One region of the Rhizobium sp. 05N430 genome, then DNA from elsewhere that is predicted to be linked to it. Evidence: predicted binding sites of a transcription regulator. Region 1 holds the regulator's gene; each other region holds the start of a gene.

Region 1 (3,906 bases):
GCTGGCCGTCTCCAGAAATTCGGCGAAGGCCTGCGGATCCTCAGCGCTCAGCGCGATCTCGCTGATGCCGGTGACGCCGTTTGCATGGGTTTCCAGTGCATTGCGATCGGCCGGAAAGGCGTTGATCCGCTGGCAGGCGAAGAAGAAGACATCGGGTGCCCGAAGATCGGCGGCAAAGGCGAGCTTGAAGGCGCCTGTCGCCTGCGTTCCGTCGGGCATGACGATCGGCCGCGAGAATTCGACCATATCGCCGCCGCTCAGCTGCGCGCCGTCATAGGCAGCCTTGTCCGCATCGGCACTATCGGTGCCGAAGACAACAGCCGAAAAGCCGTCATCGCCGCAGCGGAAGCGGAAGGCCTGATCGCGGGCGACAAAGCTGTTGCCCTTTGCGACAGCCGCGTCGCAGTCCGCCTGGCTCGCAATACCGAGCGGTTCGAGATAGGTCTTGTCGGCCAAGAAGACGCAGGCATTCTCCGTTCCGAACGGATGACGGCCATCGGCCGCGACGGTGAAACCGAGACGCCCGAGTCGCTCGCGGGCAACGTCGATATGGGTCACGGGCAGTACCAGATGATCGAGCGGATGCGTCATGGCGGTTCCTCCGGTGAAGCCGGCAGAGATTTGCACGCCCTGCCCGGCAAAGCGCAAGCGTGGATCACCAATCCGGCAAATAAACTTTCAAAAACGACGAAAAATCATCGGAAGTTTTACCGATATTTAGGCACTTGCGGAACACATATGGAACATATAGTGTCCGTTCTGGCTTTGTTTCACGAATCTGGGGAAAAACTTCGATGCTGACGCGCAAACAACAGGAGCTTCTCCTCTTCATTCACGAGCGCATGAAGGAGTCCGGCGTTCCGCCATCCTTCGACGAAATGAAGGATGCGCTCGATCTGGCTTCCAAGTCGGGCATCCATCGCCTGATCACGGCTCTGGAAGAACGTGGCTTCATTCGCCGCCTACCGAACAGGGCGCGCGCACTCGAGGTCATCAAGCTTCCGGAAGCCTACAGCCCGAGCATCCAGCCGCGCCGCGGCTTCTCGCCGAGCGTCATCGAAGGCAGCCTCGGCAAGCCGCAGCCGGTCGCGCCGCCGAAGCCTGCGAACGAGGACAATCACACGTCGATCTCGGTGCCGGTCATGGGCCGGATCGCAGCCGGTGTGCCGATTTCGGCGATCCAGCAGAACACACACGACATCACTGTTCCCGCCGACATGCTCGGAAACGGTGAACATTATGCTCTTGAGGTCAAGGGCGACTCGATGATCGAGGCCGGCATCTTCGACGGCGATACGGTCATCATCCGCAACACCAATACCGCCAATGCCGGTGATATCGTCGTTGCTCTCGTCGATGACGAAGAGGCAACGCTGAAGCGCTTTCGCCGCAAGGGTGCATCCGTTGCGCTCGAAGCTGCCAACCCGGCTTACGAAACCCGTATTTTCGGACCGGACCGCGTCAAGGTTCAGGGCAAGCTCGTTGGCCTTATCCGCCGCTATCACTGAGCGTCTCGCTTTCACCAAAAGTGCCGCTGCGCCAATCGTAGGCGCGGTGGCGGATCCAGGGCCGGTCGAGACCCTCGAATGATGTGGTGATTTCGGCGATCCCATTGGGGAAACGAAGCTCGACAGCGCCTGTCTTTCGCAGTGTCTCCCCGGTGAAAAGCAGGGCGCCTGAGCGGCAGGTATCGAGGCGCAGGCGAACCGGTGTGACGACGATATCGGATATGTCGCAGGCTGGGCCAAGGAACGCCGCATTCTCGATCACGGTCAGGATCGAACCGTTGTCGAGCTTCGCCGTACACCAGGACTTTTTCACGCATGAGAAGCGCTCGCCCGTCGCACTGGCCTTGATCGCGTTCATGGTGTCGTTCTGCTGTGCCTCCGTCAGTTTCAGCCTTTCACCGCGCGGTGCGGTGGGAATATCCGGGAGCGCCGGGAACGCCGGTGACAAATGCTTATCGATCACCAGAGCGCGCCTCCATTGATCAAAGATGAAGCCCGGTGGCCGCTCGCGATTGGTGGCGAGGCCGTTGTCACTGACGATGCCCGCCATGCTCCCGTCCTCGGCAATCACGATTTTCGGCGGCGGAGGACCTCCCAACATCGCGGCGGCTGTCGTCGATGCCATCAAGATCGCGGTGCCGAGATGCCGTATGCGGCTGCGCAGCAAAGTCAGCAGCAGGAAACCCGTCACCGCCGCGGGAAAGTACCACGACGCCAGGCGCCCGACGCCGATATCGCCGCCCCATGAGGCAACCGTCCTGGCGATGGCGATCACCAGATCGAGCCCGAAGCCCGTCACCTGCCACGCCCATGCATCGAGACCGAGGGGCATCAGCAGCATGGCAATGAGGCCGAACGGCATGATGATGAAGGAGATGATCGGCATGGCAGCGAGATTGGCTGGCAGGCCATAGGCCGTCAGCCGGTGGAAGTGCTCGACCGAGAACAACGCGGTCGAGAAGCCGCCGATGACGGAGGTCAGCAGGATGCCGCCGAAGAACGCAGTGGCGGAAGACAGCATCCTGACGGCGCGAAACTTTGCGAAGGGCCGGTCGCGCACCGGCCTCTCCTTCCAGAGCGCATAGCCGGCGACGAGGGCCAGTGTCGCGGCGAAGGACATCTGGAAGCTTGGCCCCATGATCTCCGAGGGTGAGAGGACAATGATCACCAGCGCCGATAAGGCTACGTTGCGCAGACTGATCGACGGCCGGTCGAAGAAGACCGCCGCCAGCATGATCGCCATCATGATGAAGGCGCGTTCGGCAGAGACAGCGAAGCCCGAAATCAGAAAATAGGCGGTGACGGCGGCAAGCGCACCGGCTGCGGCAATCTTCTTGACGGAATAGGCCTGGACGACAGCCGGAAACAGGCTGAGCACGGTGCGGAAGCCGACGAAGAAGATGCCTGCCGACAGCGCCATGTTGAGACCGGAAATGGCGATGATATGCGCAAGGCCGGATTGGCGCAGCGCCTCGGTCGTCTCGCTCGAAATGGCGCGGCGCTCGTCCGTGACCAGAGCGGCGGCAAAAGCGCCGGTGTCGCCAGGCAGGATGCCTCTAATACGGTCGCCGATGCCGCTTCTCAAGCGGTAGAGCCATTCAAGCGCGCGATCCTGCATCGATGCGGGCCCGGGTTCGACCGCCGGCACCACGGCAGGGGCACCATAAAAGAAACCGTTGCCACCGACGCCGTCGAAATAGGCACCGAACGAAAAGTCGTTGAGGCCGGGAAGAGCGGGCCCTGACGGCGGCGTCAGCCTTGCCCTGCCCTTCAGCCAAGTCCCGGTTTCGAACTCCGCTTTCTGGCCGCGCGCAATCACGGTCACCTGCTCTGGCGGCCGCTTCAGCGCCGGGTTCTCCGTCGCCTTGAGCGCCAACAGATACCGCCAGCCGCCGCGGCCATCGCTTTCCCGCCGCTCTACGCGGCCTGTCAGCGTCGTCGTTACCGCCGAATCGAGAACGACAGTACCGGCTCTCCAGGTCTCGAATTGTGCGGCGAGGATGCCAACAGCAATCAACATCATGGAGACCAGGCAGATCCGGCTCCACTCCCGGCTGCGATCGGTCACGGCAAGGAGCAGAAGTAGCGCGATTGCGCATGAAAGCGGCACAGCCGGTGAAATGTCTGCGCCGCAGGCAAACCAGAGAACGGAGCCCAGTCCGAGCGCCACCGGCGCAAACAACATGCGGCCGCCATAGGCCAGTTCTTCGACAGCACAGGCCGGCAGGCTTTGCGCAACACGGCGCTGCAGCGACCGAAGAACATGAATAGAAAGCTGCCGGCGGTGACCTAGATTAACAGGTGCGAAGAGAGAGCCTGCTGCAGGCGGCATCAGCGGCGTCTGCGGCAATTTGGCCGCGGCACCGATGGTGATCGTGCTGACGTCGCTGGTTTTCAA
Region 2 (3,906 bases), on a different contig from region 1:
CCTGATCGAACACCTTGCCGGCCGGCCCGATGAAGGGCCGCCCTGCCAGATCCTCCTGATCGCCCGGCTGCTCGCCGACGAAGACGACATCGGCATTCCCGGGGCCCTCGCCGAACACCGTCTGAGTCGCCTTGGCATGCAGCGGACAGCGTGTGCAGACGGCGGCCTGTTCCCGCAGCGCCTCGAGCGTCCCGGCAGGCGCCGGTTCCGGCTGCGGCTGGTTGCGAGCCGCTTCCTGCAGGCGATCGTGAAAGGGCTGCGGCGTGCTCGCCTGGCGTTTGGCCATCTCGATCACCCGGCTCTCCGCATTGGCAATCAGCCCGGGGATGAGATCGGCCTCCGGCAGGTTCTTCCAGTATTTCTTCGGCATTTCCGCCTGCATCGCCTTCACCTTCAGCCGCGCCGGGTTGAAGATATTGGCGTAGTAGGTGCGCCAGAGTTCGTCGGCATCGTCGGTGAGATCAGGCTTCTCGCAGGGCTCGTGGCTGGTCGTCAGCTTCACGCCGTCCCACCCGGCCGAACCCTTCGGCGTCAGGATGATCCAGTCCATATCGTTGAACCGCCGCTGGAAGAACGACGCCTTGCGCACCACGATATGATGATCCGGCTCGAACCAGGCGAGAAACTTCCGCCGCCCGTTCATCGAGATACCGCTGCCGACCTCCTTGAAGCGCACGAAGGCGGTCATCTTGTGCGCGTCGCGGCGCACGCTCTTTTCCAAAAGGCGGGCTCGCGACACATCCTCGTCGGAAACGATATCAAGCAACTTCCTGTCGGATTGAAGCCGCCAGAGCAGCCGGTAGAGCAGCGAGAAGCGCACCGGATCGCAATGGCAGATGACCGCGGATGCCAGATCGATGAAGGCCTGCGGCACCGTCATCGGATTGCCGCCCGCCGGCTGCGGCGGCAGAACGTCTTCCTCCCAAAACAGCTGCTTATCGCCACCCCTCTCCCGCCACTCGATATCCTCGGGCGGAATGCCGGCCAGCGCCAGCGACCGGGCGGCATCGCGCCACTCGAAAAAGTCACCCTTGCCCTGCAGCGCCACCTTCAGCATCAGAGCAACTGCAGTTGTTCGGGTTTCGGTTCGAACATGGCGCGTAGATCCGGCCGCTCGATCAGCCGCCTCGGCGTCCATCCCTCGGCCGTCACGAAGGCCTGTACCTTCTTGATCGACACGCCGAGCCGCGCCAGATCCTCGATGCGAAGCCTGCGGAAACGGCGCCCGGAGAGAATGCCCTTCACCGCCTTGGTGCCGAGCCCCGGCACGCGCAAAAGCATCTCCTTGGCGGCCCGGTTGATATCGACAGGAAACTGCTCGCGGTGGCCAAGCGCCCAGGCAAGCTTCGGATCGAGATCGAGATCCAGCATGCCGCCCTCCTGTGTCGCGGTGATCTCGTCGATGCCGAAACCGTAGAAGCGATAGAGCCAATCGGCCTGGTAGAGCCGGTGCTCGCGCATCAGCGGCGGCTTGATCAGCGGCAGGTTCTTCGATGAATCCGGGATCGGGCTGAAGGCGGAATAATAGACGCGGCGAAGTCCGTAACTGCCGTAGAGCCGGGCACTGGTGCCGAGAATGGTGGCATCGCTGGCGCCATCTGCTCCCACGATCATCTGCGTGCTCTGGCCGGCCGGCACGAAGCGCTTGCGCCGCTTCGTCTGCAGCGTCGGCTCGCCGGCTTCCTCGATCTTCAGCCGGAGATCACCCATCGAGCGGCGGATGCCTGACGGCTTCTTCTCCGGGGCCAGACGGGTGATACCGCTGTCGGTTGGAAGCTCGATATTGAGTGACAGGCGGTCGGCGTAAAGCCCCGCCTCCTCGATCAACTTTGCAGACGCCTCCGGAATGGATTTCAGATGGATGTAGCCTCGGAAATTATGGGTGACGCGCAGCTCCCGCACTACCCGCACCATTTCCTCCATCGTGTGATCGGATGAGCGGATGATCCCCGACGACAGAAACAGGCCCTCGATATAATTGCGCCGGTAGAATTCCAGCGTCAGCCAGACCACTTCCTCAGGCGTGAAGCGCGCCCGCTCGACATTGCTGGACGAGCGGTTGATGCAGAAAGCGCAGTCATAGATGCAGAAATTGGTGAGCAGGATCTTTAAGAGCGAGATGCAGCGTCCGTCAGGCGCATAGGCATGGCAGATACCGGACCCCTCCGTCGAACCCAGGCCACCGTTCGCCCCCGAATCGCGCTTCGTGGTGCCACTGGAAGCGCAGGAGGCATCGTATTTCGCGGCGTCCGAAAGGATCGCCAGTCTTTCTTTCAGCGTCTTCTTCATTGTTTTGTTCACTATATGTTCCATCGCTAAAAGTCAAGCGAACCACGGGCATTTGCCGGAAACGACTGCGAATACAGCGCTGGGTTGGAGATCCCGATACGAATTTTATGGCAATCGGCATTTGCGATCTGCTATAAGCAAAGCAACTAGGATGGTTTGCACGGTTCCGAAGTTCTCTTCGGGACCTGTTTTCTTTTGTGTCTGTGCCTACCGGAAGACACGAAGATCAAAGGACGGGAAAATGGTAGATAAGGTACCGATGACGCAGGGTGGTTTCGTCAAGCTGCAGGAAGAACTGCGCTGGCGCCAGCAGGAAGAGCGTCCCCGCATCATCGAAGCGATCGCCGAAGCACGTGCTCATGGCGACCTGTCGGAAAATGCCGAATATCACGCCGCCAAGGAAGCCCAGAGCCATAACGAAGGCCGTATCGGCGAGCTCGAAGACCTGACGGCGCGCGCCGAAGTCATCGACCTCTCCAAGATGTCCGGCGACAAGATCAAATTCGGCGCCAAGGTAAAGCTCGTCGACGAGGACACCGAGGAAGAAAAGACCTACCAGATCGTCGGCGATCAGGAAGCCGACGTGAAGGCCGGCCGCATCTCCATCTCCTCGCCGATCGCCCGCGCGCTGATTGGCAAGGAAGTCGGCGATTCCATTGAGGTCAACGCGCCAGGCGGCTCGAAGGCTTACGAAATCCTCCAGGTCTCCTGGGGCTGATCTTCCGTGGCCGCAGATCGCGATCCCGCCATCATCGATATCCGTGACGTCGAGATCATCGCGCCGAACTTCAAGCGGCGCCTCTCCGGCGTCACGTCGACGATCATCCAGTTGATTCCCGTGCAGCGGGCGCTCGGCCAGAAGATCGTCGCCCTCGGCCCCGGCCTGCCCGCAAGCCTGCCGCATGTCCGCTTCCGCGACCTCATTCACCTCTGGACGCCGCCGGCAGGCAGGAAACATCGCGTCTGGCACGCGCGGCGCAATGTCGAGATGCTGCCAGCGATCATTATGCGCGATCTCTTGCGCATGAAGCTGAAGATCGTCTTCACCTCCGCCTCTCAGCGCAAGCATACCGGCTGGACCAAATGGCTGATCTCGAAGATGGACGCGGTGATCGCCACCAGCGGCAAGACCTCGGCCTATCTTGAAGTCGCGAACACCGTCATCCTTCACGGCATCGACACTGCCCGCTTCTCTCCGCCTGCTGACAAGGCGGCGGCAAAGGCAGCCGTCGGCCTCGACCCCACGAAGAAGATTGCTGGCTGCTTCGGCCGCGTTCGCCATCAGAAGGGCACCGACCTCTTCATCGACACGATGATCCGCCTCCTCCCGGATCGCCCGGACTGGATCGCCATCATCGCCGGCCGCGCCACCGCCAAGCATATCGATTTCGAAAACAGCCTGAAAACCCGCGTCACCGCAGCAGGCCTTGCGGACCGCATCCATTTCGTCGGCGAGCACACCGATATCAACAACTGGTACCGCGCCCTCGACCTCTTCATCGCCCCCCAGCGCTGGGAAGGCTTTGGTCTGACGCCGCTGGAAGCAATGGCATCGGGCGTGCCTGTCATCGCCACGGATGTAGGGGCGTTTCCGGAGCTGCTGGTGAATAGCGGCGA
Region 3 (3,906 bases), on a different contig from region 1:
GCGCCCGCGCAACGCGGGCCGCCACCGCGCTGCTCGCTTCAGCCGGCATCGGCCGGATCAGGTCGGTCGCGGCCACAGCCGGCACGTCGATGCGGATATCGATCCGATCCATCAACGGGCCGGAAATCCGCCCCTGATAGTCGGACTGGCAGCGAGGACCGCGGGCGCAGCTGTGGCCGGGCTCTCCGGCCATGCCGCAGCGGCAGGGGTTCATGGCGGCGACCAGCTGGATACTGGCCGGATAGGAGACCCGGTGATTGGCGCGGGCGATGATGCATTCGCCGGTCTCCAGCGGCTGACGCAATGCATCGAGCGCCTGCGGCGAGAATTCCGGAAACTCATCGAGAAAGAGCACGCCATGATGGGCAAGCGACGCCTCGCCGGGCCTTGCCCGCAAACCGCCGCCGACCATCGCGGCCATGGTTGCCGAGTGATGCGGGGTACGGAATGGACGCCGATCGGACAGCTTGCCGCCGGAGAGCTGCCCGGCGATCGAGTGGATCATCGACACTTCGAGAAGCTCGGCAGCCGAAAGCGGCGGTAGAATCGATGGCAGCCGCGCTGCGAGCATCGATTTGCCCGAGCCGGGAGGCCCAACCATCAGCAAATTATGATTTCCGGCAGCGGCGACCTCTAGGGCGCGCTTAGCGCTCTCCTGTCCTTTGATATCAGCAAGATCAGGCAGGTTGGCAGCGTTGGCGCGGATCGACGGCTCGGGGCGCGACAGAACCTGCGTGCCGCGGAAATGATTGGCGAGAGCGATCAGGCTTCTCGGCGCCAGTATATCAAGGCCGGTCCCGGCCCAGGCCGCTTCCGGGCCGCTGTCGGCCGGGCAGATCAGGCCTTTACCAAGGCCATTGGCTCCGATCGCCGCCGGAAGCGCGCCGGCAACCGGGGCAATCGTGCCATCCAGATTGAGTTCACCAAGCACGACATAATCCGCGAGCGCATCGCCGGGAATGGCGCCGAGCGCCGCCATCAGGCCGAGCGCGATCGGCAGATCGAAATGCGAGCCTTCCTTCGGAAGATCGGCAGGTGCCAGATTGACGGTGACCCGCTTGGCCGGAAGCGCCAGCCCCGACGCATGAAGGGCCGCCTGAACCCGCTCGCGGCTTTCCGCTACGGCCTTGTCGGGAAGACCGACGATCTGCATGCCGACCTTGCCCGGAGCGACCATCACCTGGACTTCGACCGGCACACCTTCAATGCCCTGAAATGCAACCGTACTGACGCGCGCGACCATGCCCCTGCCCCCGCAACCAACTACATCGCGTTTTACGACCCATCATGGCCGTCAATTGCAATCTGGCATGGAAAACAGAATAAAACAAGAACAATAAACGAACAGATTCCCGCACCCGCTGCGTTCAGGTTGCAGCGGGTTGTATCGGCTCATCAAAATGAGAACAAAACACCCGTTTTAGGTACGCTTGCGCTCGATGGCATCCCAGAGAAGGCTGGCAATATCGGCGCCACCGAACTTTGCGACCTCGCGCAATCCGGTCGGAGAGGTGACGTTGATCTCCGTCATGTAGTCACCGATGACGTCGATGCCGACGAGCAGGAAGCCGCGCTCCTTCAGAGCCGGGCCGATGCGCTTGCAGATTTCCTTCTCGCGCGCCGTCAGCTCGGTCGCCTCGGCGCGGCCGCCGACATGCATGTTGGAGCGGCTGTCATGCTCGGCCGGAACACGGTTGATCGCACCGACAGGCTCGCCATCGACAAGGATGATCCGCTTGTCGCCCTTGCGCACATCGGGCAGGTATTGCTGGGCGATGAAAGGCTCGCGGAACAGCTGGCCGAACATTTCGAGCAGCGAGGAGAGATTGCGGTCGTCCTTGGTCGAATGGAAGACACCGGCGCCGCCATTGCCGTAGAGCGGCTTGAGGATGATATCGCCCATTTCATCGCGGAAGCGGCGGATTTCGGTGGCATCCTTGGTGATCAGCGTCTTCGGCATCAGATCGGCGAACTCGGTGACGAAGATCTTTTCCGGCGAATTGCGGACCCACGCCGGATCGTTGACGACGAGCGTCTTCGGGTGGATGCGCTCGAGCAGATGCGTCGAGGTGATATAGGCCATGTCGAAGGGCGGATCCTGACGCAGCAGGACGACATCCATGGTCGAGAGATCGATGCGCTCGGGCGCGCCGAGCTTGAAATGGTCGCCCTTGACGTCGCGAAGGATCATCGGCTCGACAGAGGCGAAGACCTGACCATCGCGGAAACTCAGCCGATCAGGCGTGTAGTGAAAGAGCTTGTAGCCCCGGGTCTGCGCCTCAAGGCTCATGGCGAAGGTGGAATCGCCTGCGATGTTGATGCCCGAAACATGGTCCATCTGGACCGCTACGTTCTTGATCTTGGCCATTTCCGTCCCTCACTGAATGCCGGACAGATGTAGGTCGCAAGACGGCTGAACGCAACGGCCAATCAATGGCTTCGTGATATCGCGATCAAGGTTTCTTCAGGCCGCGAGGCCCTGCTGTCCGGTGTTGCGCAGCATGTTGCGGAGGCGGTAGGCGAGCGCCACCGGCTTCGGGAAAGGCTTGCGCAGAAAGGCAACCTTGCGGACGTAATTATCGACCCGCCAGCTGGCCCAGGTGCCGCCGGCAAAGAAGGCGACGTCGCCGGCGCGGAGTGTGCGCTCGGTGCCGTCTTCGGCGGTGATATGGACCTCGCCTTCGATTATCATCACCGTCTCGTCCCAGCCGAAGAACCAGCGGAACTCGCCTGCCGTACAATCCCAGATCGCCGTCAGGGAGGCTTCGTCATGGCCGCGCGAGTGCTCTGCGGTGCGGGCCTGCGGGTCACCGCTGACCACCCAGTCCGGATTGATCGGCGTCGACTTCATCGGCAGATGGTCGCTCGAATGCGCGATGAAGGATTTGCCGCGCGGCATCGCTACAGCATACGGCACCGTGCGCGCAGCCATTGCGACCGCACTTGCAAGCATAAGCTTCCAGGCCATGAAACACCCCGTTTGCTACCCCAATGTTCGCGGAATAACAGACAAGTCGTAAGAGAGGCGTTCAAGCAGCCGCTAAAATTTTAACGGATCCTGACGAAGCCTAGTGGACTGGCTCGGCGACGACCAGCGCGCTTGTGCTGGCCGCGACGCCGGCACCGATCCGCTTGCCGCTATCGGCTGCGAAGAAGTGAAGCTTTTCGGGAGAGATGACGAAGCGCATTTCACTGGCGATCGGCGTTTCCGGCGAGACGACCGCAGTCAGCTGCTGATCGCCGAGCATACCGTGGACGAGGCGCTGCGAGCCCAGTTCCTCGACATATTCGACGGCGAGCGGCATGGCATATTCGTCCGGGTGCGCGAGACGCAGGTCCTCAGCACGCATGCCGATGGTAACAGGGCCGGAGGCCGGAGCGTTGCCTGCGAGGTCGATCAGGCTAGGGCCGATTGCCAGCTTGTCGCCATGCAGTTCGGCCTTCAGGAGGTTCATGGCCGGTGAGCCGATGAAGCTGGCGACGAAGGTGGAGGCCGGGGTGTGGTAGACGTCGAGCGGCGCGCCGATCTGTTCGATCTCGCCGCCATTCAGGACGACGAGGCGGTCCGCCAGCGTCATCGCTTCCAGCTGGTCGTGGGTGACATAGATCGAGGTGGTGCCGAGACGGCGCTGCAGACGCTTGATCTCGCCACGCATCGAGACGCGCAGCTTGGCATCGAGGTTTGACAGCGGCTCGTCGAAGAGGAAGACGGCAGGCTTGCGAACGATGGCGCGGCCCATGGCGACGCGCTGGCGCTGACCGCCCGAGAGAGCCTTCGGCTTGCGCTCCAGATATTGCTCGATCTGCAGCATGCGGGCGGCTTCGGCCACGCGGGCGTCGATCTCCGCCCGAGGCGTCTTGCGGTTCTTCAGACCGTATTCGAGGTTCTGGCGGACGGACATATGC
Region 4 (3,906 bases), on a different contig from region 1:
AAAACATCATGATGCCGCAGATGATCTCAGGCCTGGCGCGCAAGGAAGCTGCCGCGCGCGCCCAGCAGCTGCTCGATTACATGCGCATTGGCCATCGCGGTTCTCATCGCCCGGGCGAGCTCTCCGGCGGCGAGCAGCAGCGCGTGGCGATCGCCCGCGCAGTTGCCAACGCGCCGAGCCTGCTTCTCGCTGACGAGCCGACCGGCAATCTCGACCCGGAAACCGCCAACTACGTCTTCGACGCGCTGGAAGCGCTGGTTCGCCAGTCCGGTCTCGCTGCCCTGATCGCCACGCATAACCACGATCTTGCCGCGCGCATGGACCGCCGTGTGACGATCACCGACGGCAAGGTCGTCGAATTCTAAAGGCGGATCAGGCCGCCGCGATAATCGAGCTCGTAAGCGCGCCGTTCTTCGACGACAATCATCTCCATGCCGCGGAAATGCCCGCAATCGCCCTCGCTTCGGTCGATATAGAGGCCGAACTCGTGCTCATATTCCATGCCGCCGAGAAAGCGTTTTTCACCGCCATAAAGCGCCGAGAGCGCTGCCTTGATCACGGCCCCGGCGCGGCTACCGTCGATCAGCCGCGGCTCGATGATATGGCCGAAGTAGTTCATCGCCCAGACGGGCTCGCCGTTCAGCCAGACTGTCTCCTGGCCGGCGAAATCGGTGCCGCCGAAATAGCTGTCGAGATAGCGCCATTCGCCGCGTTCATAGCCGATATCCTGCGATCCCGGCCGGCAGGCAGCGATTTTTGCCCCGCCGCCGACATAGGTCTGCGATTTTGCCTCGACGATGAAGTCGTTCAAGAGAGTGAGATACATGCCGCGCCTCCTGCGATATGTCTCGCAGACGCCACGATATTTGTAAAGAACAAAAAGAGAACATATGTCAGTTGCCGCAGATCGACTGGCCGGTTTCGTCCTTCCAGTCGGTAATGGCGATAACGCGCGGCTCCGATGTCTGATCCTTGCCGGCTTTTTGCAATTTGCCCGTCAGTGCATTGTAGTCGCAGGTGCCGCCGGCATCCGGGTCGAGCGTGTCGTAATCGCTGTAGGTATAGCCGGCGACGACGAACTGGCCGTTGCGATAGGCGAGCGTCAGCGTCTGCTCCCAGCGGTCCCGGCCGATGGCGCTGTTCTGCGAATGGACGGCGATCGACGATTTTCCGGCGGCCTTGATCGACGGCTCCTGGCCGTAGATCCCGTCCACAGCCGTGCTGCCCCAGATCTTGCCAGGTGCGCTGGCCGCAAGCCGCAGCAGATCGTGGTCGTCGCGCAGATAGATGTAGATGCCGAGCTGATCGTCTTCGGCATCCGCTGCAGCCTCGGCAAGCAAAGCCAGATCGGGCTTCCCATCGCCGTTCCAATCGCCCACGGCCGCATCGACGATGCGGGCGGGGCCGGTGTCTGCGGCAATAGCGGCCTGGGCCGAAAGCAGGGCGGCGGCAAGGATTGTGAGGCGCATGTTTCTCTCCTGTTCCGCGTTAACCAAACAGAAAACAATTCTGTTGACAACGGAACAATAGCGGAACAAACTAAAAACATAACGAGTAAAGGAGAGCCAAATGACTGACATGATCCGTGACGTCGCAGCATTCACCTCCATCGCAATGTTTGTTGCCAGCTTCTCTCTGATCCTGATGGCGATGTAATTTTTCAGGGGACCGCATGGCTGCCATGCGGTTCCGGGCAGGGACTTCTTCTGGACATCTCCACGGCCAGGACCGACAATGGCACCGATTCATACGGGCGATTGAAGGGACGTGTCATGGCGGATGCAGAGGGCGGATTTATCGGCGGGACGCCGGGTTTCGTTCATCTGCGCGTACACTCGGCCTATTCGCTGCTCGAGGGTGCGCTGCCGCTGAAGAAGATCCTCTACAAGGCTTCGGGCGACAGCCAGCCGGCGATTGCCATCACCGATACCAACAATCTCTTCGTCGCCCTCGAGTTCGCCCAGAAGGCGATGGACGAGGGGCTGCAGCCGATCATCGGCTGCCAGATCTCCGTCGATATGGAAGACGGGCTGGAAGTTGAAAAACGCGGCGGCCAGCAGATGATGGGCAAACTGCCTGCGATCGTCGTGCTGGCGGCAACAGCTGCCGGTTACGAGCGTCTCGTCGATCTGGTGAGCCGCGCCTATCTCGGCGGCGAAGACAACCAGGCGGTCCACGTCCGCGCCTCCTGGCTCGAGGAGGCCGGAACCGAGGGTCTGATCGCGCTCACCGGTTCGCTTGGCGGCCCCATCGATATGGCACTGAAGCAGGGGCATATGGCGCCGGCGGTTTCGCGCCTGTTGCGTCTCAAGGCGTTGTTTGGCGACCGGCTCTATGTCGAGTTGCAGCGCCACGGCACCTACGACAAGCGCCACGAGCAGAAGATGATCGGCCTTGCCTACGAGCACGATCTCCCGCTGGTGGCGACCAACGAAGCCTTCTTCCCGGCGCGCGACGATTATGACGCGCATGACGCCCTGATGGCCGTGGCGCACAACGCCATCGTCTCCGACGACAGCCGCTTCCGACTGACTCCGGATCACTATCTGAAGAGCCGGACGGAGATGACCAAGCTGTTTGCCGATCTGCCGGAGGCGCTGGAAAGCACGCTGGAGATCGCCCGCCGCTGTTCCTTCGTGCTGCAGACCCGCAAGCCGATCCTGCCGCGCTTCACCGGTGCCAGCGACGACGCCGACGAGGCTGATCGTGCCGAATCCGGCGAACTGCGCCGCCAGGCCGTGGAGGGCCTCGATATGCGTCTGGCGACGCTCGGAATGTCGCCGGGCTACGAGGAAAAGGACTATCGCGACCGGCTCGAATTCGAGCTCAGTGTCATCGAGAAGATGAAGTTTCCCGGCTACTTCCTGATCGTTGCCGACTTCATCAAATGGGCCAAGCTGCAGGATATTCCGGTCGGCCCGGGCCGCGGTTCTGGTGCGGGCTCGCTGGTCGCCTACGCCCTGACGATTACCGACGTCGATCCGCTGCGCTTCTCGCTGCTGTTCGAACGCTTCCTCAATCCCGACCGCGTATCGATGCCCGACTTCGATATCGACTTCTGCCAGGATCGCCGCGAAGAGGTGATCCGCTACGTGCAGAAGAAATACGGCCGCGAGCAGGTGGCGCAGATCATCACCTTCGGTTCGCTGCAGGCGCGCGCCGCCCTTCGCGACGTCGGCCGCGTGCTCGAAATGCCCTATGGCCAGGTCGACAAGATCTGCAAGCTGGTGCCGAACAACCCGGCCAATCCGACGCCGCTGTCGAAGGCGATCGAAGAGGAGCCGAAGCTGCAGGAAGAGGCGGCCAAGGAACCCGTTGTCGCCCGTCTGCTCGACATTGCCCAGAAGATCGAAGGCCTTTACCGCCACGCCTCGACCCACGCCGCCGGTATCGTCATCGGCGACCGTCCGCTGTCGAAGCTGGTGCCGATGTATCGCGATCCGCGCTCCGACATGCCGGTCACCCAGTTCAACATGAAGTGGGTGGAACAGGCCGGTCTGGTGAAGTTCGACTTCCTCGGCCTGAAGACGCTGACCGTTCTGAAGGTCGCCGTCGATTTCGTCGCCAAGCGCGGCATCAAGGTCGATCTCGCCTCGATCCCGCTCGATGACAAGAAGACCTACGAGATGCTGTCACGCGGCGAAACGGTCGGCGTGTTCCAGGTGGAAAGTGCCGGCATGCGCAAGGCGCTGATCGGCATGAAACCCGACTGCATCGAGGACATCATCGCGCTGGTGGCGCTCTACCGCCCGGGCCCGATGGAAAACATCCCGACCTACAATGCCCGAAAGCATGGCGAGGAAGAGGTCGAGTCGATCCATCCGACCATCGACTACCTGCTGAAGGAAACCCAGGGCGTTATCGTCTACCAGGAGCAGGTCATGCAGATCGCTCAGGTGCTTTCCG

What was found. Region 1 encodes LexA, which represses DNA repair genes until DNA is damaged. Its sites were predicted from a motif close to TGTTCNNNNTGTGTTCNG; they were not measured.
Region 2: a site for LexA is predicted at 2,295-2,312, ahead of AC1DJO_RS01050 (putative DNA modification/repair radical SAM protein). Genes of this name have one in related genera too.
Region 3: a site for LexA is predicted at 1,330-1,347, ahead of AC1DJO_RS13060 (YifB family Mg chelatase-like AAA ATPase). Genes of this name have one in related genera too.
Region 4: a site for LexA is predicted at 1,531-1,548, ahead of dnaE (DNA polymerase III subunit alpha). Genes of this name have one in related genera too.

The regions. Positions count from the first base shown of each region.
Region 1 is NZ_JBFTMO010000008.1:166,451-170,356, reverse strand. It holds gene AC1DJO_RS18215 (VOC family protein) at 1-591, opposite strand, end outside; gene lexA (transcriptional repressor LexA) at 795-1,508, shown strand; gene AC1DJO_RS18205 (ComEC/Rec2 family competence protein) at 1,489-3,693, opposite strand.
Region 2 is NZ_JBFTMO010000001.1:203,413-207,318, reverse strand. It holds gene AC1DJO_RS01055 (UdgX family uracil-DNA binding protein) at 1-1,057, opposite strand, end outside; gene AC1DJO_RS01050 (putative DNA modification/repair radical SAM protein) at 1,057-2,289, opposite strand; gene greA (transcription elongation factor GreA) at 2,531-3,007, shown strand; gene AC1DJO_RS01040 (glycosyltransferase family 4 protein) at 3,038-3,906, shown strand, end outside.
Region 3 is NZ_JBFTMO010000005.1:77,505-81,410, forward strand. It holds gene AC1DJO_RS13060 (YifB family Mg chelatase-like AAA ATPase) at 1-1,243, opposite strand, end outside; gene gshB (glutathione synthase) at 1,421-2,368, opposite strand; gene AC1DJO_RS13070 (cupin domain-containing protein) at 2,465-2,968, opposite strand; gene AC1DJO_RS13075 (sn-glycerol-3-phosphate import ATP-binding protein UgpC) at 3,069-3,906, opposite strand, start outside.
Region 4 is NZ_JBFTMO010000014.1:73,998-77,903, forward strand. It holds gene AC1DJO_RS23575 (ABC transporter ATP-binding protein) at 1-365, shown strand, start outside; gene AC1DJO_RS23580 (DUF5680 domain-containing protein) at 362-826, opposite strand; gene AC1DJO_RS23585 (hypothetical protein) at 894-1,469, opposite strand; gene dnaE (DNA polymerase III subunit alpha) at 1,773-3,906, shown strand, end outside.